DNA from 2 places in the Bacillus sp. Brlt_9 genome. Region 1 is predicted to be linked to the other one. Evidence: a T-box and tRNA genes for the amino acid it is inferred to sense, from the RefSeq annotation. Region 1 holds a T-box; the other holds one or more tRNA genes.
What was found. A T-box is a leader RNA that pairs with one kind of tRNA and senses whether it is charged. The one in region 1 lies ahead of asnS (asparagine--tRNA ligase), so its partner is inferred to be a tRNA-Asn.
Positions count from the first base shown of each region.

Region 2: it encodes a tRNA-Asn, which carries the amino acid that the T-box ahead of asnS (asparagine--tRNA ligase) is inferred to sense. The anticodon was not compared.

Region 1 is NZ_JAYJLO010000002.1:300,898-311,444, forward strand. It holds gene pheS (phenylalanine--tRNA ligase subunit alpha) at 1-278, shown strand, start outside; gene pheT (phenylalanine--tRNA ligase subunit beta) at 297-2,717, shown strand; T-box leader at 2,953-3,204, shown strand; gene asnS (asparagine--tRNA ligase) at 3,257-4,648, shown strand; gene VF726_RS07820 (YuzL family protein) at 4,741-4,875, shown strand; gene VF726_RS07825 (hypothetical protein) at 4,917-5,168, opposite strand; gene VF726_RS07830 (hypothetical protein) at 5,182-5,451, opposite strand; gene rnhC (ribonuclease HIII) at 5,568-6,503, opposite strand; gene zapA (cell division protein ZapA) at 6,628-6,897, shown strand; gene VF726_RS07845 (CvpA family protein) at 6,899-7,438, shown strand; gene polX (DNA polymerase/3'-5' exonuclease PolX) at 7,494-9,212, shown strand; gene VF726_RS07855 (endonuclease MutS2) at 9,232-10,547, shown strand, end outside.
Region 2 is NZ_JAYJLO010000003.1:628,261-638,807, forward strand. It holds gene VF726_RS15815 (anti-sigma factor domain-containing protein) at 1-303, opposite strand, end outside; gene VF726_RS15820 (hypothetical protein) at 300-791, opposite strand; gene VF726_RS15825 (hypothetical protein) at 1,276-1,521, shown strand; gene VF726_RS15830 (hypothetical protein) at 1,559-1,975, shown strand; tRNA gene VF726_RS15835 (tRNA-Ile) at 2,105-2,178, shown strand; tRNA gene VF726_RS15840 (tRNA-Ile) at 2,261-2,337, shown strand; tRNA gene VF726_RS15845 (tRNA-Ser) at 2,431-2,523, shown strand; tRNA gene VF726_RS15850 (tRNA-Ser) at 2,817-2,907, shown strand; tRNA gene VF726_RS15855 (tRNA-Asn) at 2,915-2,989, shown strand; tRNA gene VF726_RS15860 (tRNA-Asn) at 3,033-3,104, shown strand; tRNA gene VF726_RS15865 (tRNA-Arg) at 3,160-3,233, shown strand; tRNA gene VF726_RS15870 (tRNA-Asp) at 3,612-3,687, shown strand; tRNA gene VF726_RS15875 (tRNA-Arg) at 3,976-4,049, shown strand; gene VF726_RS15880 (TerC family protein) at 4,151-4,813, opposite strand; gene VF726_RS15885 (hypothetical protein) at 4,921-5,370, opposite strand; gene VF726_RS15890 (hypothetical protein) at 5,592-6,194, opposite strand; gene VF726_RS15895 (LysM peptidoglycan-binding domain-containing protein) at 6,448-7,716, opposite strand; gene VF726_RS15900 (hypothetical protein) at 7,984-8,121, shown strand; gene VF726_RS15905 (hypothetical protein) at 8,200-8,709, opposite strand; gene VF726_RS15910 (hypothetical protein) at 8,983-9,282, opposite strand; gene VF726_RS15915 (hypothetical protein) at 9,395-9,595, opposite strand; gene VF726_RS15920 (PLP-dependent aminotransferase family protein) at 10,152-10,547, opposite strand, start outside.

The sequences.
Region 1 (10,547 bases):
CATTCACAGAGCCATCTGTAGAGATGGATATTTCTTGTATGATGTGTCACGGCAAAGGTTGCGGCACTTGTAAAGGAACTGGCTGGATTGAAATTTTAGGCGCAGGTATGGTTCACCCGAACGTACTTGAAATGGCCGGTTATGATTCAAAAGAATATCAAGGTTTCGCATTCGGTATGGGCGCAGAGCGTATCGCAATGTTGAAATACGGCGTAGATGACATTCGTCATTTCTATACAAATGATGTACGTTTCTTACAACAATTCAAACGAGCGTAAGGGAAGGAGAGGATAAGTATGTTCGTATCATATCGTTGGTTACAAGAGTATGTAGATATTAAAGATGTAACAGCACAAGAACTAGCAGACAAAATCACGAAAAGTGGTATTGAAGTAGAAGGTGTTGAAGTATTAAATAAAGGTGTAAAAGGTGTTGTGGTTGGTCACGTATTAGAATGTGAAAAACACCCAGAAGCTGATAAATTAAGCAAATGCTTAATCGATATCGGTGAAGAAGAACCAGTTCAAATTATTTGTGGTGCTGCTAACATTGCAAAAGGTTTAAAAGTACCAGTTGCAAAAGTTGGAGCTGTACTTCCTGGCAACTTCAAAATTAAAAAAGCAAAACTACGTGGTGAAGCATCTCACGGTATGGTTTGTGCTCTTCAAGAGCTTGGTATTGATGGGAAATTAGTTTCGAAAGACTACGCAGATGGTATCTTCATCTTCCCAAGTGACGCTGAAGTTGGTGCAGATGCACTTGAAATTTTAAACTTACATGATGAGGTACTTGAGCTTGGTTTAACACCAAACCGTGCAGATTGTTTAAACATGTTAGGTGTTGCGTATGAAGTAGCTGCTATTTACGGCCGCGAAGTAAAACTTCCAGCTATCGACTTACAAGAAACAGCAGAAAAAACTGCTGATTACATTTCTGTAAGTGTAGAAGCGAAAGAAGAAAATCCATTATATATTGCAAAAATGGTTAAAAACGTAAAAATTGGTCCATCACCAATGTGGATGCAAACGCGCCTTATGGCAGCTGGCATTCGTCCAATTAGCAATGTAGTTGATATTACAAACTACATTTTAATGGAATACGGTCAACCGTTACACGCATTCGATTACGATAAATTAGGTTCAAAAGAAATCGTTGTTCGTCTTGCAAAAGAAGGCGAAAAAATTGAAACGTTAGATGATCAAGAGCGTACGTTACAAGATCACCATCTTGTAATTACAAACGGAACAAAAGCTTTAGCTGTTGCTGGTGTAATGGGCGGAGCAGATTCTGAAGTTACAAATGAGACAGTAAACGTTCTAATTGAATCTGCATACTTTGCAGGTCAAACCGTGCGCCGTACATCAAAAGACTTAGGTCTTCGCAGTGAATCAAGTGCACGTTTCGAAAAAGGAATCGATCCAACGCGTACGTTTGAAGCAATTCAACACGCAGCTGCTTTAATGGCGAAATACGCTGGCGGAGAAGCACTTGAAGGTGTAGTAGAAGCTGATAACTTACAAGTACAAGAGCGTACAGTATCTGTTACTGCTGAAAAAGTAAACCGTGTATTAGGTACAAATATTTCTGCAAGTGAAATGGGTACAATGTTCACAAACTTGAAGTTCCCATTCACAGAAGTAGAAGGAACATTCCATGTGAATGTACCAGCACGTCGTCCTGATATTACAATTTCAGAAGACTTAGTAGAAGAAGTAGGCCGTCTATACGGTTATGACCACATTCCAGTTACATTACCTTCTGGAACAATGACTCGTGGTAAATTAACATCAGCACAAACGAAACGTCGTAAAGTACGCCGCTTCTTAGAAGGTGCTGGTTTATATGAAGCAATCACGTATTCGTTAACAAGTGCTGACAAAGCGAAACAATATATGGTTGAGCCAAACGAAAAGGCGCCTGTAAATCTTGCACTTCCAATGAGTGAAGAGCGCAGCCAACTTCGTTTAAGCCTAGTGCCACAATTGTTAGAAGCAGTTTCATACAACGTTGCACGTAAAAACGACAGCGTTGCTTTATACGAAGTAGGCTCTATCTTCTTACCGACAGAAGCAGGAGAACTTCCGAAAGAAGAACAACATCTTGCAGGTGTTATGACAGGTCTTGCTCTTCACCATGCATGGCAAGGTGAGAAAAAAGTAGTAGACTTCTTCGTTGTGAAAGGTGTACTAGAAGGACTATTCGACGTACTTGGCGTTTCAAACCAAATCACATATGCACCAGCAAAACGTGAAGGTATGCACCCAGGTCGTACAGCTGACATCGTATTAGATGGCGAAGTAATTGGTTTCATCGGTCAATTGCACCCAGAAGCAGAAAAACAATTAGATGTGAAAAATACATTCGTATTCGAACTATCTCTTGTAAAAGTATTCGGTGCAGACGCTGAAGAAACTTACTACGCAGCAATTCCACGTTTCCCATCTATGACACGTGACATGGCTGTTGTCGTAACGAAAGAAACAAAAGCTGGCGAAATGAAGCAAGTTATTGCTGAAGCTGGTGGAGAACTTCTGAAAGACGTAACACTATTTGACTTATACGAAGGTGAAAAAATGGAAGAAGGCAAGAAATCACTTGCATTCTCTATGACTTACTTCGATGCAGAACGTACGTTAACAGACGAAGAAGTAACAGAAGCACACAACCGTGTATTAACAACGGTAGAAGAGAAATTTGGTGCGGAGTTACGTAAGTAATAAGAAATTGCCGGATTTATTCCGGCAATTTTTTTATGGCACGATTGTCGAAAAGTGTCGGTAGGTCGATATTCTATGTCGAACCGCCGATATATTTAAAGTTACGGTTGATATATTATGAAAATCGCTGATATATTTGGAGTTACGGTTGATATATTTTAAAAATCGCCGATATATGTTTTGGCGTCTTGCATCTTTCTCTCGAATGTAGTACATTAATTTTAGTTTAACAAAATGAAAGACGATGATAAGGAAAAGTAGTATATACTATAATCCAAAGCGAGTCAGGGACGGTGAGAGCCTGATGAGGCGGTATATGTGAAGAACACCTTGGAGTTGCTAACCGAAATTGAATCTTGTATTCAAGAGTAGACTTAGACGGGAATCCGGCCTGTTACAAACCGGGAAGTATGTATTACATACGAGTTAAAGTTGGTCTTTATGACAAATTGGGTGGTACCGCGAAGTTTAACCTTTCGTCCCTTTATGGATGAAAGGTTTTTTTGTATTTAAATATATCAGCAAAGGAGAATTTCACTATGGAAAACACATTAGTAAAAAGTCTGTATAGAGATACAGATAAATACGCAGGTCAAACAGTACAAGTATCAGGGTGGATTCGTAACTTACGTGATTCAAAAGCATTTGGTTTCATCGAATTAAACGACGGTAGCTTCTTCAAAAGCGTTCAAATCGTTTTCGATACAGAGTTAGAAAACTTCAAAGAAATTGCAAAACTTCCGCTTAGCTCTTCAGTTAAAGTAGAAGGTAAAGTAATTGCAACGCCTGGAGCGAAGCAACCATTTGAAATTAAAGCAGAAAAAATTGATATCGAGGGCTTATCAGATTCTGATTACCCACTTCAAAAGAAACGTCACACGTTTGAATACTTACGTACAATCGCTCACTTACGTCCAAGAACGAATGCATTCTCTGCAACGTTCCGTGTACGTTCTGTTGCAGCATTTGCGATTCACCAGTTCTTCCAAGAGCGTGGATTCGTACATGTTCACACACCAATCATCACTGGTAGTGATACAGAAGGTGCAGGCGAAATGTTCCGCGTAACAACGCAAGATTTAAACAACGTACCAAAAGGCGAAGACGGACAAGTTGATGAATCAAAAGACTTCTTCGGCAAAGAAACAAACTTAACAGTAAGTGGACAGCTGAACGCTGAAGCTTATGCATTAGCATTCCGTGACGTATACACATTCGGACCTACATTCCGTGCAGAAAACTCAAACACAACTCGCCACGCTGCTGAGTTCTGGATGGTTGAGCCTGAGATTGCATTCGCTGAATTAGGCGATGTAATGGATCTTACAGAAGATATGCTGAAATATGCAATGAAATACGTACTAGAGCATGCACCAGAAGAAATGGAATTCTTCAACAGCTTCGTTGATAAAACAGTTCTAGAGCGCATGAACAACGTAATCAACTCGGACTTCGGTCGTATCACATATACAGAAGCAATTAAAGTGCTTCAAGAGTCAGGTGCTGACTTCAAATACCCAGTAGAATGGGGTATTGACTTACAAACAGAGCACGAAAGATACTTATCAGAAGAAATCTTCAAACGCCCTGTATTCGTAACAGACTATCCAAAAGACATTAAAGCGTTCTACATGCGTATGAATGAAGATGGAAAAACAGTAGCTGCTACTGACCTTCTAGTTCCTGGCATCGGCGAATTAATCGGCGGAAGCCAACGTGAAGAAAGAATGGACGTTTTAGTAGACAGAATTAAAGAATTAGGTATGAACGAAGAGGACTACTGGTGGTACTTAGAACTTAGAAAATACGGCGGTACAAAACACGCTGGATTCGGTCTAGGTTTCGAGCGCTTCCTAATGTACATCACTGGTATGGCTAACATCCGTGACGTAATTCCATTCCCAAGAACTCCAGGTTCTTCTGAATTCTAAAATGTGAAAAAAGCGAGAGGCTTTCCTCTCGCTTTTTATTTTGCATAGTTTATTGCCCCATAGCAAAAAGTAACGCGAAGGGGTGAATATAAATGAGTAAAAAAGTGAAAAAAGATCATTCAAGATCAAGCCTTGGTTCTCCAGAAGTAGAAGGACAAGGAACGACGACACATGAAACGGGTTCTCATAAAGTATCTTCATCAAATAAGAAGCAGAAACGAAGCTAACATAAAAAGGGAGAGTCTTGGTGGCTCTCCCTTTTTGTGTATTATATCTTGTTATCATGAATCTCTTTTGTAATGGTATCTACATCTTTGTCTAATCGATCTAAATAGAAAAACCACAGTAAGCTCATGAACACGTAATAGATGGCCATCACACCAAGACTATCAGATATATTTTCGAATGTGGATTTAGTAGTGAAAAAAGCTCCCCAAATGATAGAAATAGTGAGGTAAGAAAGTGGGCCCACGAGGTGTACGAAAACATATAATAACTTTTTAATTTTTACAGCGTTCATATGAATTCCCTCCTTATGTAAACAATCTTTTTCTTCTAATCATAAACTCAAGTTCCTCACAGAAGTGTTGTAGTTTTACTGGATTATGTATTAACAACCGGGCATCGTGTTTCCCGATAAATCTTCGAATCCGAAAGTTTAATAAGAAAGACCGGCCGTAACGCTCTATTAAATCGTTGAATGCTGGTTGTTCACTTAGTAGCTGAATGTTTTCTCTAATTTCAAACTGTCTTTCGTGTGGATCACCTAGTAAAATATTTAGAATCATTTGTAGAAGTAGCAATGGGAATCTCCTCCTGCGTTAGAATAATCTGTATATTTAAATTTTAACAAAAATATAAGGTTAATAGTAGAGTGAAACAAAAAACAGGAGTTTGTAGGCTCCTGTTTTTGTCGATACTATTTTAGTAAGCGAAACGCTTTCTCCGTATTAGCGAAATGCAGTTTCACAAACTCAGGTAATCGTTCTTTACCAAGCTTTTGAATTAATTTAGCAGCGGCGATATCGACTTGTTTACCGGCACCTTTTGGAAGTGGCATACCAGCTTTTTTGCTTAGCTCGTCAAACTGTTTTACGAATGAGTAACGAGCTAAAATAGAAGCAGCGGCTACTGCTAAATGAACGCTTTCACCTTTCGTTGCGAAGTAAACATTTTCACGCTGTACCTGTTTTTGTTTTGCTAAATATTTGTAGTATGTATCAGGTTGTGTGAATTGATCGATTAAGACGCCTTCAGGTTTTGTAGGTGCGATCTTTGCTAATAAGTTTGTAATAGCTTTATTATGTAGTAAAGCTTTTAACTTACCTTGGTTGTTTCCTTTATCAAATAGCTCGTTATATTTTTCGTTATGAAGGACAAGAGAGCTATAAGGAACAACGTGTAGAAGTTGTTTCGCAATGGCAGTAATTTGATGGTCATTTAAGTTTTTAGAGTCTTTTACACCAAGTTCTTTTAGTAGTGGAATTTGCTTCGCATCCACATATACAGCAACTACTGTCATCGGTCCGAAGAAATCACCAGTACCAACTTCATCTGACCCTACGATAGACATTGTACCGATGGAAGCAGGCGGTGCATAACGGTGTGAATCAACAGATCTTTTTACAGCTGTTTTCGGTGTTTGAGAGACAGTTTGCCAACGGGCAGCTTCTGCTTCAGCACGTCCACCTTGGAACATTACTTTTCCAGATTTATACGCTGTAATTGTGCAAGATGGTACTTTTGCCATGAAGATTCCGCCTTGTGGAATTTTTGGGCTAAGCGAATGTTTATATTGTTGTTTCATGTCTTCAATTACTGTAGAATTTGTTTGAATTACGATAGAATTTGACATAATGGTCACCCCTTTTTTTATATTGTTATTTTTATCATATCGGATTGTTCTTTCTGTTTCCATATTATGAAGGTTCATGGTATGATAAACTTTAGGATTCTGTACGTGATTGGAGGCCGGTGAGTTGTCACAACAAAAGGGAAAGAAAAGTCGAATTAATGTAGAAATCTATGGTCAGCAATATTCAGTTGTTGGCGATGAAAGTACAAGTCATATCCGCATGGTAGCAGCGATTGTGGATGATAAAATGCGCGAACTCAATGCCAAGAATCCTTCGCTTGACACGAGTAGACTAGCGGTATTGACGGCGGTAAACGTCATACACGATTACATAAAATTAAAAGAAGAACATGAGAAATTGAAAGAAAGTATGACAAAAAAAGGAATGGAATAACATGATTGATATTATTATCATTTTACTGCTTGTTATGGGATTTTTCCTCGGCTTACGCAGAGGGTTTATTCTGCAACTTGTAAAGTTAACAAGCTTTATTATCGCATACCTTGTTGCATACTGGTACTGTAAAGATTTAGCGCCAGCACTTGCGAAATTTATTCCGTATCCATTTGATAAAAACGTATCTGTTCCAGAATGGATTGATGCAAATAATATTGAAACAGTATTTTATCAAGCGCTTGCGTTTATCATATTGTTTATTATTACAAAAATCGCACTTTCATTACTTGGTAATTTGTTAAATATGTTTGCAGAAATACCGGTTTTAAAGCAAGTCAATGCGTTTGCGGGGGCAATCCTCGGATTTTTAGAAGTGTATATTATTTTGTTTGTTTTAATTATCGTTGGAAACATTCTTCCGATTGAACAACTACAAACACCATTACAACAATCATCAATTAGCAAAATAATTGTAGACGATACACCTATTCTCTCTGAAAAGGTGAAGGAACTATGGCAGACAGGTAGCAGAGTATAACTTCTCTTTTTTCGGAAAGAGGAGTTTTTTTCTATGAAAGAAAGGCGGGGCAATGATGAAAGTAAATAAAAAACAAGTTATTAAATTATTAGAGACAATCGGCCTGTTTATGGAACTAAAGGGCGCGAATCCATTTAAAATATCTGCATTTCGTAAAGCGGCAGCAGCATTAGAAAGTGATGATCGTAGTCTTTCTGAGATTGAAGATTTCACGAAGATTCCGGGCATTGGAAAAGGAACAGCAGCAGTTATTCAAGAATATATAGAATCGGGAACATCTGAAGTATTACAAGAGCTTGAACAAGAAGTGCCGAGTAGCTTATTGCCGTTATTAAAATTGCCAGGCCTTGGTGGTAAAAAGGTAGCTAAGTTATATAAAGAACTTGGTGTCGTTGATATGGAATCGCTAAAAGCGGTGTGTGAGGAAAATAAAGTACAAGCTTTAGCAGGTTTCGGTAAGAAGACAGAAGAGAAAATATTAGAAGCAATCGATCAAGTAGGGTCTCGTCCAGAGCGTTTACCAATCGCGATGGTATTGCCTATTGCCGGGGAAATAGAGGAGAAATTGTCGAATATTGCTGAAGTAATTCGTTTCTCTCGTGCTGGTAGTTTGCGCCGTGTTCGTGAAACGGTGAAAGATTTAGATTTTATCATTGCAACGACAGAACCAGCAGCAGTACGTGAGCATTTACTGCAATTTGATAATATGATTGAAGTAATCGCGAGCGGAGATACGAAAGTTTCTGTTCGTCTTCAATATGAATATGATATTTCAATTGATTTCCGTTTAGTAAAACCAGAAGAATTTATTACAACTCTTCACCATTTCACAGGATCAAAAGACCATAACGTAAAAATGCGTCAAATCGCAAAAGATAAAGGCGAGAAAATTAGTGAGTACGGTGTAGAAAATTTAGAAACAGGTGAAGTGAAGACATTTGAAACAGAAGAGGAATTCTTTGCTCATTTCGGACTGCCGTTTATCCCGCCAGAAGTGCGTGAAGATGGAAAAGAAATTGAATTAATTAAAGAGTATCCAAACTTAATTCAGTTCTCTGATATACAAGGTGATTTACATATGCATACAACGTGGAGTGACGGTGCTTTTTCAATTGAGGAAATGGTACAGGCATGTCGTGCTCGTGGTTATAAATTTATGGCAATTACCGACCACTCTCAATATTTAAAAGTAGCGAATGGTTTAACGAAAGAGCGCCTTCGCGAGCAAGCGAAAGAAATTGAACGCATGAATGAAAAGTATCCAGACATTACAATTTTACGCGGAATTGAAATGGATATTTTACCGGATGCCTCGCTTGATTTTGATGATGAAGTATTAGCAGAATTAGATTACGTCATCGGAGCGATTCACTCTAGCTTCTCACAAGACCGTGAAACGATTATGAAACGTCTTCGTGCTGCGCTAGAGAATAAGCATGTCACGATGATTGCTCATCCGACAGGACGTCTTCTTGGACGACGCGCAGGCTATGATGTAGATATAGATTTATTAATTGAACTCGCAAAAGAAACAAATACAGTTTTAGAATTAAATGCGAATCCAAACCGTCTAGATTTAAGCGCGAAATTATTAAAACAAGCACAAGATGCTGGTGTAAAAGTAGCGATTAATACGGATGCTCATACGCTTGAAATGTTAGAAGATATGGAAACAGGTGTAGCAGCAGCACGTAAAGGTTGGATTCAAAAAGATAACGTGATTAATACGTGGGATATTGAACGTTTATTAGACTATATTAAACGTAATAAGTAACACAAGGGGGACCTGCAACATGTTAGAAAGAACGTTGCGTGTATTAGAATACAATAAAGTAAAAGAACAATTACTTGAACATACAGCTTCTTCACTTGGTCGTGATAAAGTGAAGCATTTAGTACCGAGCACAGATTTTGAAGAAATTGTAGAGATGCAAGATACAACGGATGAAGCAGCGAAAGTCATTCGTTTAAAAGGTAGTGCACCATTAGGTGGTATTACGGATATTCGCTCAAATGTGAAGCGTGCAAAGATTGGAAGTATGTTAAGCCCAAATGAACTACTTGATATTGCCAATACGATGTATGGTAGTCGTAATATGAAACGTTTCATTGAAGATATGGTTGATAATGGTGTCGAGCTTCCAATTTTAGAAACGCATGTCGCTCAAATTGTATCTTTATATGATTTAGAAAAGAAAATTACAAATTGCATCGGTGATGGTGGTGAAGTAGTCGATAGCGCAAGTGATAAACTGCGTGGTATTCGTACTCAAATTCGTACTGCGGAAAGCCGCATTCGTGAAAAGTTAGAAAACATGACGCGTTCTTCCAATGCGCAAAAGATGCTGTCTGACTCGATTGTAACGATTCGTAACGAACGTTACGTAATCCCAGTAAAACAAGAATACCGCGGCGTATATGGCGGTATTGTTCACGATCAATCTGCTTCTGGACAAACGTTATTTATTGAACCGCAAGTCATTGTAGAATTAAATAACGCACTGCAAGAAGCACGTGTGAAAGAAAAACAAGAAATCGAGCGCATCTTATTGATGTTAACAGAAGAAGTGGCAGTAGAAGCGGATATCGTTTTATCAAACGTAGAGGTAGTTGCAAATCTTGATTTCATCTTTGCGAAAGCTTTCTATGCGAAGCGTATTAAAGCAACGAAACCAATCGTAAACAACGAGCGTTACATGGATTTAAGACAAGCACGCCATCCGCTTATTGATCCAGAAATTATCGTGCCAAATAACATTATGTTAGGTAAAGATTTCACGACAATTGTTATTACAGGACCGAATACAGGTGGTAAAACAGTTACGCTGAAAACAGTTGGTATTTGTGTATTAATGGCGCAATCTGGCCTTCACATTCCAGTAATGGATGAGTCAGAGATTTGTGTATTTAAAAACATCTTTGCTGATATCGGTGATGAGCAATCGATTGAACAAAGTTTAAGTACGTTCTCCTCACATATGGTGAACATTGTTGATATTTTAGAAAAAGCTGATTTTGAAAGCTTAGTTTTATTCGATGAATTAGGTGCTGGAACAGACCCACAAGAAGGGGCTGCACTTGCAATTTCAATTTTAGATGAAGTATGTAA
Region 2 (10,547 bases), on a different contig from region 1:
TTGGTTATTTGTAAAAGCTGCATCTAAGAAACTAAAACCTTTTGTAATAAGGTCGGGGATTGCACCGTCAGTAATTATTAATAAACTGGTAGTAATGACAAAAGATTGAATAACAATCTTAGGAAAAGTAAATAATTTACGTTTCTTTTTCTTATTCACATACATAATTTCCTTTTGCGCGAACCAAACCTCTTCACCTACAGAATATAGTTGGGGATTCTTCTTAAGTCTTAAAAATTCTCCCTTTGAAGTTAAAACTATAACAGAGCTTTTTTGTAACTCGACAATTATTCCGTCTTTCATTTATTCAACCCCTCTATTAGATATTTCTGCAATTCTTTGTAAGGTCCGATCAATAGAAGGGATATTGCAACTAGATAGGATGCGTATTTACTAATAAAGGATTGCTTATAATCGAATTGGGTTATGAGTTCATTACAAGGAAGTTTTTTTGTTTTTAACAAAATTTCTTTTAATGAACCTGTATCGGAAATCGATTTAGCAATAGAAATAGCATAATTCCTATCATCCTCATCCTTCGGCTCGTTCTCTGTAAGATGTGAAAAAGAAACATCAAATTTCTTTAATTCTTTTGAAAATGCGACTATCTCTAAATTTCTATTTTGTTTATTACTAGAAATCTCCTGTTCTAACAAAATGCGAGTTTTCTTTCTCCTGAAAATAGAAACTAAATATCTTGAGACAAGACTTTTTTTCTTATTTAATTTTGTTGGAGACTCCAAATTCTGTTTTTCCTGTGGATCCGTCGCAGTGTTATATGTATTAGTCATATACTCTGCCTCCTTAATTAAAACACATCCTCTATTTTCAATTAATTGTAGTGAAAAATCAACATATTTTTTATATAAAATATAAGGAAAAATTAAGTGCGAAAATATAAAAAAGAGGTAATTATTTCCTTGTGAATGATTATGCATAAAAAAGTTAGCTACTAACAAATGAATAGAGGTCGGAAAGTGAAAAAACAAGGTAATTTCTCGATGCATCGTGAAATGAAAAACTGGTTTTATAAGCTTTCACACCTATTGTAAACAAAAAAATTGTGAATTTACCATTTTGAAAATTAAATTGAGTATTTTTTTATTTTAAAAATTTTTGTATAAAAAATAAATATACTGATCATACACACTATTTGAAAAACTATATCAATAAGAATCGTTTAAAATATAGGTTGCGTATGAATTTTTTCTTTTATTATAAAAAGGTAGTTTTATAGTAATATAAAAGAAAGTATGGATGGAGGACTTTGATTATATGGGAGTAGAAATTGATTTGAGAGAAGATTTATTAGATATGGGTTTTAAGTATGTGAATATAGATGATAGTGATCCAGCTGATGTTTATGTAAAGGTCTGGTTTAGCTGGAAGGATTCACAACATAAAATACATAATGATGGAAGGAAAGAATTTTGCGAAATAGGTAATAGTCGTGAAGTCTATGATGAAATAATTAAATGGATTAAATCGCCACAAAAAAGCTTTGAAATAATATTATGTTAAGGAAAGTGCCATATTAATAGGAAAGAAGGGCTAAAAAATGAAAGACTCTTTAGAACAAGTTTTACACGCACTTGAATATTATAGTGATGCAACTATTAATGAAATTGAAAAAAAAGCTACAATAAAGGCAGTTAACCAAATTAAAGAATTGCATACAAAAGTTATTAAATTGACAGACAATGAAGTTGATTCTGCTAAGGAAAGTGTAGTTAATGAAATAATTGCCTTATTAACAAACGAAGAAGAAGTGTTAGTTTATGTAGCGTCTAAAAACGAATGGGAAAACTTATTCAGAACTTTAGAAGAAAACTATAACATACATATGATTAATCATACTGAATATTTACAGTTGCAAAATGAGAATGAGGAAACTATTGAATATAGTGCTTTAAAAACATCTTGGGATGCAATTTGGGATGAAGTTGGCGAAAGAGAAAACATTGTATTAAAGTAAGTAAATGTAAGAAGAGTTCCTAATAATAGGACTCTTTTTTTGTTTTTATTTATTTTTTTACGTTTTTTAAAAAAAGGGGTTGAAAATATATAAAAGGAAGGTGCATAATATAAACAGATAAAACAACGAGGACCTTTAGCTCAGCTGGTTAGAGCAGACGGCTCATAACCGTCCGGTCGTAGGTTCGAGTCCTACAAGGTCCATTCATTTTTAAAATGAAAGAAAATAAAAAAAGAAAAAGGGTTGCTATTTTTTAAAATTAATATATATATCAATAATTACGAGGGACCTTTAGCTCAGCTGGTTAGAGCAGACGGCTCATAACCGTCCGGCCGCAGGTTCGAATCCTGCAAGGTCCACCAATATGCGCAATAGTATAAGGAAGAACATTCGTTAGATAGTGTACATACGCTAATGAAAGGGCTGGGTCAGTACCAGTAATGCGCGTGAAAAGTGGGGGGATACTCAAGTCTGGCTGAAGAGATCGGTCTTGAAAACCGACAGGGGTGTCAAAGCTCGCGGGGGTTCGAATCCCTCTCCCTCCGCCATCTTAATAGTTATTCCTGAGTTCTAGGCAGGAGATTAGATGAAACTGTGCCAATGCTTTTTTATTTTCATCTCTTACCTAGAGGTTAGGAATTAACATAAATTAAATATGTTGTTTTGGTACAGAAAACAGTAAAACCATAACCTGGAATGTTTTACTGTTTGGGAACAACTGAGACGAGGATAAGATGTTGTAGAGACATTGAAGCCCTGTGGAGTGGAACAGGATCTCGCATTCACTAAGCTCAGCGATTTAATTGGTGGGGATTAAATCACATATTTAAATCTATTTTTTGGAGCAGTACCCAAGTGGCTCAAGGGGCTCCCCTGCTAAGGGAGTAGATCGGGAAACTGGCGCGAGGGTTCGAATCCCTCCTGCTCCGCCATTATTATTCCGCAATAGCTCAGCGGTAGAACAATCGGCTGTTAACCGATAGGTCGTAGGTTCAAATCCTACTTGCGGAGCCAAAATATAAACTTTTTAGTAAACCTTCAAACCTACTAAAATTTTTCCTTCTTAGCTCAGTGGTAGAGCGCCTGACTGTTAATCAGGATGTCGCTGGTTCGAACCCAGCAGGGGGAGTATTGTACAAAATCCCTAATCTATATGATAGGGATTTTGTACGACTTATTAACTTGCGGCAATAGCTCAGCTGGATAGAGCATCGACCTTCTAAGTCGAGAGTCGGGGGTTCGAATCCCTCTTGCTGCGTTTTATTATAGGCCAGTCCGTTATAACCACTTGGAAATACGCATCCGGGATCCTGGGTGGATATGGGTTCGAATCCTGTCTGGCTAACCTATTGGCAACATATATACGGTAAGGTTAAATGGGTTTTAAATGAGGGAGGAGCCATTCTCTTACAATAAGACGTCCCCGTGATTAGCCTGTAATGGGCGAGGGGGAGTAGCTACCGTCGAAGGGTGTTTAAGCGGATTTGTCATCCGTAATGGCTTAAGGGAAATGTTGGACAAACATAAAGGCGCATTTACAATTATAGACAATTTTAGTTTTTGCGGTTGTAATTTCAAACCAATATCTTTAGCTGTTACCGTAGTTGCTTAATAGAAATAAAAAATATTAATACTCGGTCCTGTGGTGTAGTGGTTAACATACCCGCCTGTCACGCGGTAGATCGCGGGTTCAAATCCCGTCAGGACCGCCATTAAATTATAATGTTATGTATGTTTAGTAATTCAGTAGAAGAGCTAAATTTTACAAATAAAATATAATAAAATAGCAACCTATTTATCCAATTCGTTAGTTATTTTATAAAATGCCCTACCGTTCACGCCTTTATATGTGTGCTGTGTAAGGTAGTGTGAAGAAAGCTAAAGACGGGTATAGGCGAAAACTGTAACCCTAAGGCACATAGAGTTACATACCTCGTAGTCTTTTGGAGGACGAAGTTAGACTCAGTTTCGAGCGCCGGTTATAGTCTTCCACCACATTTGCGGCAATAGCTCAGCTGGATAGAGCATCGACCTTCTAAGTCGAGAGTCGGGGGTTCGAGTCCCTCTTGCTGCGTATAAAAAAGTAACCAAAAATTTGGTTACTTTTTTGTTTTATATCTACTAAAACTAGAAAAATAATTAAAGAAAAAAAGCGGTGGATTATTCCACTGCTTTTTATTTGTTAGATTGCATATTCTTTTTTTGAAGAATGTAACCTAAACCAATTGAAACAATAGTTACTAATATTGGAATGATTAAATCGAAGTCCTTAAGTAGTTCTGTTAAGTGAGGATCAGAAACAATCATTTTACCCGCAGTCCAAGCTAGTATTGCAGATCCGATGTAAATAATAATTGGGAAGCGTTCCATACCTTTAAGAATGATTTGACTTCCGAAAATAATAATAGGAATACTTACAGCAACTCCGGCAATAATTGCAAACATAGAACCTTCAGCTACACCAGCTAAAGCTACAACGTTATCAAAACTCATTACTGCATCAGCTATTATTATTGTTTTAACAGCAGACCAAATAGTTGCGCCGCCTTCTTTATGAGGACCTTCTTCGCCAACTAACAGCTTAATAGCTATGTAGATAAGGAATCCGCCACCGATAGCTGTTAAATAAGGTATTTTTAGTAGCCAAATAATAACTCCAGCTAATAGGATACGTAGGATAATTGCACCCGCTGTGCCCCATAAAATTGCTTGTTTTTGCTGTTCTTTTGGTACATTTCGTGCAGCCATTGCGATAACAACTGCGTTGTCACCACTTAGAACGATGTCTATCATTATTAACTTTAATAGTACGACGAGTGATAAGCCGAATATTTCCAAAAATTTTCACCTCTAAGTTGAAATTGTGAGCACATTATATTCTATAAAAATATATATTTAAATAACTTTTGAGTGTTTTTTAAAATAAAAAGAGAATATATCTCTTTTTATTTTGCTTCGTTGTTTCTTATTACGAATAAAAGAATAGGGGAGTAAATAGGAATTAGAATTGAAAGAATAGTATGGAGTACTGGTTTTTCTGTATATTTTTTGAATAACCAATATGAAAGCATTATAGCGAAGATTGCATAAGCAATTGCAGTTAGAATATTAATGAATGGAATGATTTGAGTTACAGCGTAAGCAAGGGTAATTAATAGAACTTTTTTGCCACCTTTGCCGTTTAATTTTTCGCTAATTAGTTCACCCCAAATCCATAAGTTTGCAATAGGGATCCAAGCAAGCCAAGGATTTTTAATACCTGCATTTTTTGCTAAAGTCATTAACCCAAGTGAGGTAAGTATATAAGCAAGAGACGATAAGATTAAGATTAAAGTAATAATTCCACTAGAAATACCACTCGTAATTATGACATCTGTACTAGTTACAGTTTCCAAGTAAATCACCTCCTAAATGTGAATATACTTAGATTTTAAGGATTATTGAAAAAATGCCTTTAAAAATGAAAAAATAATCTACTTTACCATTAATGCCTTAAGGGTTTTCTGAAAAGCATTACTAAATTAAATTAAATTGCGAAAGAAACCATCTTAGAGGTCATAAGCATATATAAAAAAAACAGGAAAAACCCCTGTTTTTTCGGTTATATAATATCGTGTTACTTAACTTTTTCAAATAAGGATCTAGTATCCATAAGATCTTTAAATTGTTTATCAGCTTTTTTAATTAAAGAATCAGCCTTAATAATCTTTTCAAACCATTGCTTCTTAGAGTGGTCATCGAAATAATCTACACCTGTTAAAGTACAACAAGTATCGAGAATGTTTTGGAAATTGTCTAAATTGGTAGGGTAAACGTCAGAACCGTATGGGTGATTTTGATCAATTCTTAAATAGCTAGTTGGACTGCAATTTTCTCCAAATACGATAAATACGGTACCTTTTGTTTGTTCTGTTAATTGAAGATACGCAGCAAGTTGCCATTTATTCAGTGCCTCTGTATCCTTTTTAAATTCAACAAAAATAAATCTATCGTAATAACAAACAAAACCATCGATGTCACCTAAATTAAATCCTAGAGGAAGTTTTTTACCAATTCTTTTTAGGCACCAAGCTCCTGCAATAAATGCTAGTGGATTTCTAATGCCTTCTAAATGAAATTTTCTGTATTGGATTCCGGTATACTTCTCTACAAATTCTTCAAATACTCGTTTGCATTTTTGCGGGATAATCGCTACTATTTTTTCCTTTTGGTTGGTCATACTTATCCATTCCTTTCATATAATGTAATGAATTACACTGAAAGGAACAAATATAAATAGAAAGTGTAGATGGGTAAATGAGTGTTAGTTTGGTCGAAAATAAGCTAGACTTTGGGATTGAATGTGCAGATTCAATCCTTCTTTTTATATTATTGACACATTTTTTAATACTATACATAGCAAGACATTTAATTCTAAATTGCCTTTTCAAAAGAAAAACAACAGTAGAGTGTACTGTTGTTTTTAAAAGTGGTTATTTAACTCTCATAACTTTTACAATTCGAGGCTGCCAGTAGTTGTTTAGTGAAGAATAAGCAACACCTTTACCTGTTTCAGCGTTGATCATTTGATTGTTTCCGGAGTAGATTCCTACGTGGTTTATAACTCCATCTCCATCAGTATCAAAGAAGATTAAATCTCCTTTTTGCATTTCTGATTGAGAAACAGGTGTACCTACATTAGCTTGTGCTCTTGAAGTACGAGGTAAAGAAATTCCTGCTGCGCTATATGCTTTCATAGTGAATGAAGAACAATCAAAGGCATCTGTACGAGATGGACTTGCTCCGAATTCGTAATCAGCTCCTAAATATTTTGAACCAGCAGCAAGTACAGTATCACCGATTGGACTATTAGTAGTAGGGGAAGATACTTCTTGTTTAGTAACTTCTTTTTTGATTGGTTCAGGTGTTACCTCTTTTTTTACATTTACTTTCTCTTGTTCGCGTGTTTCTTCAGATACTTCGGGTTGCTGAGGGACAGTTTGTTTCTGTGAAATTGTTTTTACAGGTGTATCAGTTTGTACTTGAATTTGCTTACTTTGGTTATTTTTGTTTTCAGCATTTTTTACTTGAACAGTATTTTGTTCTAGGGTTGTTTGTCGTATTTTTTGTTGAGGTGCAGGTCGTTCTAGTTTATCGTTCAATACATAAGTGTTCTTGTTTGTTACGTTTATAGTATTTCCTTTGACTCTGACTTTTTGGCCAATCACGATCTTATGAGAGATATTCATATTTGGGTTTAAATTTATTAGGTGGTTTAAAGTAATGTTATGTAACTCTGCGATTTTTCCGAGTGTGTCACCTTTATTTACTGTATAGAAATCAGTTGTTGAAGCAGTACTTTTGTGTTTGAGTTGTGTCTTTTTTGATGATTCAATTATGTTTTTTGCAAGATTAATTGTTTGGCCAACTTGAATTTGATTTTCGTTTTTAATCATTGAATTTTGTTGAAGTAGGGTTTGAATGGATGTGTTGTGCATTTTTGCGATTTTACCAAGAGTGTCACCTTTTTTTACAATGTATGTTTGGTTTGAATTGCTGCGAACCGTTAACTTTTGTCCTGGATGAATAAGATTTGATTTAAGATTGTTTAATTCCTTAAGTGCTTGTACCTTTGTATTATATTGTCGTGAAATCTTCCATAATGAATCTCCAGACATTACCGAATATGTCTCAGCTGCTGCGCTGTTACTTATAGCTAGTGTACTTAAGATAGTTCCTGTTATAATCAATGCTCTCTTCATTTCACGATACCTCTTTTATGTTTTTAATATTTTATTGATTATATTAGAAGAAATAAAAGAGGGGTATATGAATTTGAATAAGAGTCCGTTACAAGGTTTACAAAACTGTAACAAGAACGGTCATATTAGTAATAAAGGAACCAAAAAATCCTAAAATTGATGCCGTGATTGTCATCACTCGAATATGCTAATAATATTTCATTTGTGAGGATCTTCAGATAAAGGATGAAAATTCTCGCGTATCTTATAATCCGAGGTGATAGTATTATGAATTTCAAATACAAAGAAATAGGAAAATTTGATGCAACTAAAGCTGCGAAAGCACTTCTTGAATTGGTAGAAGAAACTAAGCTTGAAGATGAACAAGTTCGAAGTAATGAAGAGGGAAATGATAATAGTAATTAGATAAGATTTTCAGCAGTGCTGCTAAGTAAAAGGGGTTCTTGGTCCAAAATGAAAAAAACAGGAGAAATCCTGTTTTTTTCATTCATTAATATTGGTAAACACTCGTTTAACTTCGTTGAAGTTCTTTTCAAGTGTGTCATATTTTTCTTGTAAGAGTTTGTGCTTTTCTATGAGGTCTCTATAACTTTTATCATTTTCTTGATTAGAATGTAAAAAATTAATTACATCTTGGTATGTTATGTTGATGGTCGTTAATTCACTGTTTGTAGAATTCTTTTTATTCTTTTGTAGGGGAGAGGGAGTATTCTCGGTATCTGCACTTATAATATTACTACTTTTATGTTTTGAGTTGGTATTTCTTTTTTGTCCTCTTTTTATTATTTCAATTTCCTTGCTAGCAGTTTTGCGTACTGTGTTATTCCATCTGAATCCGACTGATCCGGATGTTCTATTTGTGTGCTCTGCTATGATTTTAAATGCTTCTAATTGTGTAGAGCCATTACGCATAGCTTCCAATACGGTTTCTTTTAACAACTCATCTTCTTCTACTGACCAATTGCGATTTTTTCCTTTTGTAGATTGTGACATATAATACCTCCTCTAATATTCCATATTAAAATATATATTCGACGTGTTATCACAATATGACCCTCTTAAAGATGTTGCAATAACAAGTGATATTTCAGAAACGCTTTAAATGTAGTTGTGAAGAATAAAAATAGTGGGTATGTGGTTATAACAGATTGAAAGTACTTTTGATTATGATTCATTGGTCGGCTTTTTTTACATTGTTAAGGTGAATATGAGACATAAGAAAAACCCTAGCTTTTTAGTTAGGGTTTTATTATTTTTATCATTGTATTAATATTTGCCACCATTCTCTTTAAGAATATATTCGTTGTTATAGCGGCCATCGCGCACCATCAAACTGTAAGCATCACAGTTACAATCATCCAATTGAATAAGATCGTCATAAGCTATATTTTGAGTGTAATACTTTTGTAGATCCACTATTACTTTATACATCTTCTTTGTTCCTATGAAGTGGCAAATAAATGTTTGTCTTCCTCTATTTACTTTTCCAATGTCTAATACGTATAACTCCTGATCTTCTAACATCTCTAAAATTTCTTTATCAGCTTTCTTAATTAAATTTTTCATATTAATATAGCACTCCTTAAAATTTATATCGTTGTGTTTTGTATGGTTATAAAGTTGTTTATTAAGAAAGGGAGAAAAAAGTAATTCTCTTTACTGAAATAAAAAAGCCACTTCAATAGAAGTGACTATTAATCGAAACTACTGCTGCTACTTGAACTGCCGCTGTCATAACTGCTGGAGCTACTACTATAACTGCTACTTGAACTGCCACTGTCATAACTGCTGGAGCTACTACTATAGCTGCTACTTGAGCTTCCGCTGTCATAACTACTGGAGCTACTACTATAACTGCTATTTGAACTACTGCTGTCATAACTGCTTCCACTAGAACTACAGTCTGATGTAGATGAGTTTCCACCTAGGTGCGAATGAGGGTTGTCGCTTTCGAATCGATGGTGTGTTGGTTCATCTCTGTGACAACTTTCGTGATGATTTGTACTAGGCTCAGTACGAATATTGTCTTCAATTTCAGAGAACAAATATGGATTTATTCCTACATCGTAAGGATTGTTTTCTTGAAGGTTGTTTCTGTTAGAGATACCGTTGGATTTTTGTGAAGTGTTGTAAGGTTTAGCTGTCTTTGGGATTCTGACTGTTCTTTTACTGTAATTGACGCGTGAATCGGTTGTGGGCATTGTATTATTCGGACGTGTATATTCATCTTTTATAAGATTTACATTTTCCTTTGTTGAAGGCTGATTTTTAACTTTAGTATCACCATTAGAAAGAAACTTAGAAAATCCATAGATTATAGATAACATTACAAGTATTCCTGCTGCAATAAATAATAAGACACTTGCCATTTGTATTCCCCCTGAAAACTATTTTGGTGATTATATTTCAAAAAAAATACAAAAACCAGTTTAGTTTCAATGTTTATTTTGGATTTTCAACCAGTTGGAGTAACTGCTCTCTAGTCTACTGAATGCTTTTTCTAAATCAGAATTTGAACAATAACTGTAACAAAGCCTGAAAGTTGTGGCTTTTTTCAAATCAAGTGAAAAGACTTGTCCAGGTATAAATAGAACACCTTGTTCATATGCAGTTTTTAGAAATTCTAGTGCATCGCCTTTTTGTAGATCAACCCAATAAAACATTCCACCAGCAGGCTCATATGAAGTCCAGCCGTACTTATTATTCATTTTGGCTAAAAAGGATTTCGTAATTTCTTTACGTTCTTCGTAAAACTGTTGTGTTTTTAGCAAATGGGTTGACCATTCATTACTGTTTATCAATTTATTAATAACCAATTGGTGTAGAGGTGA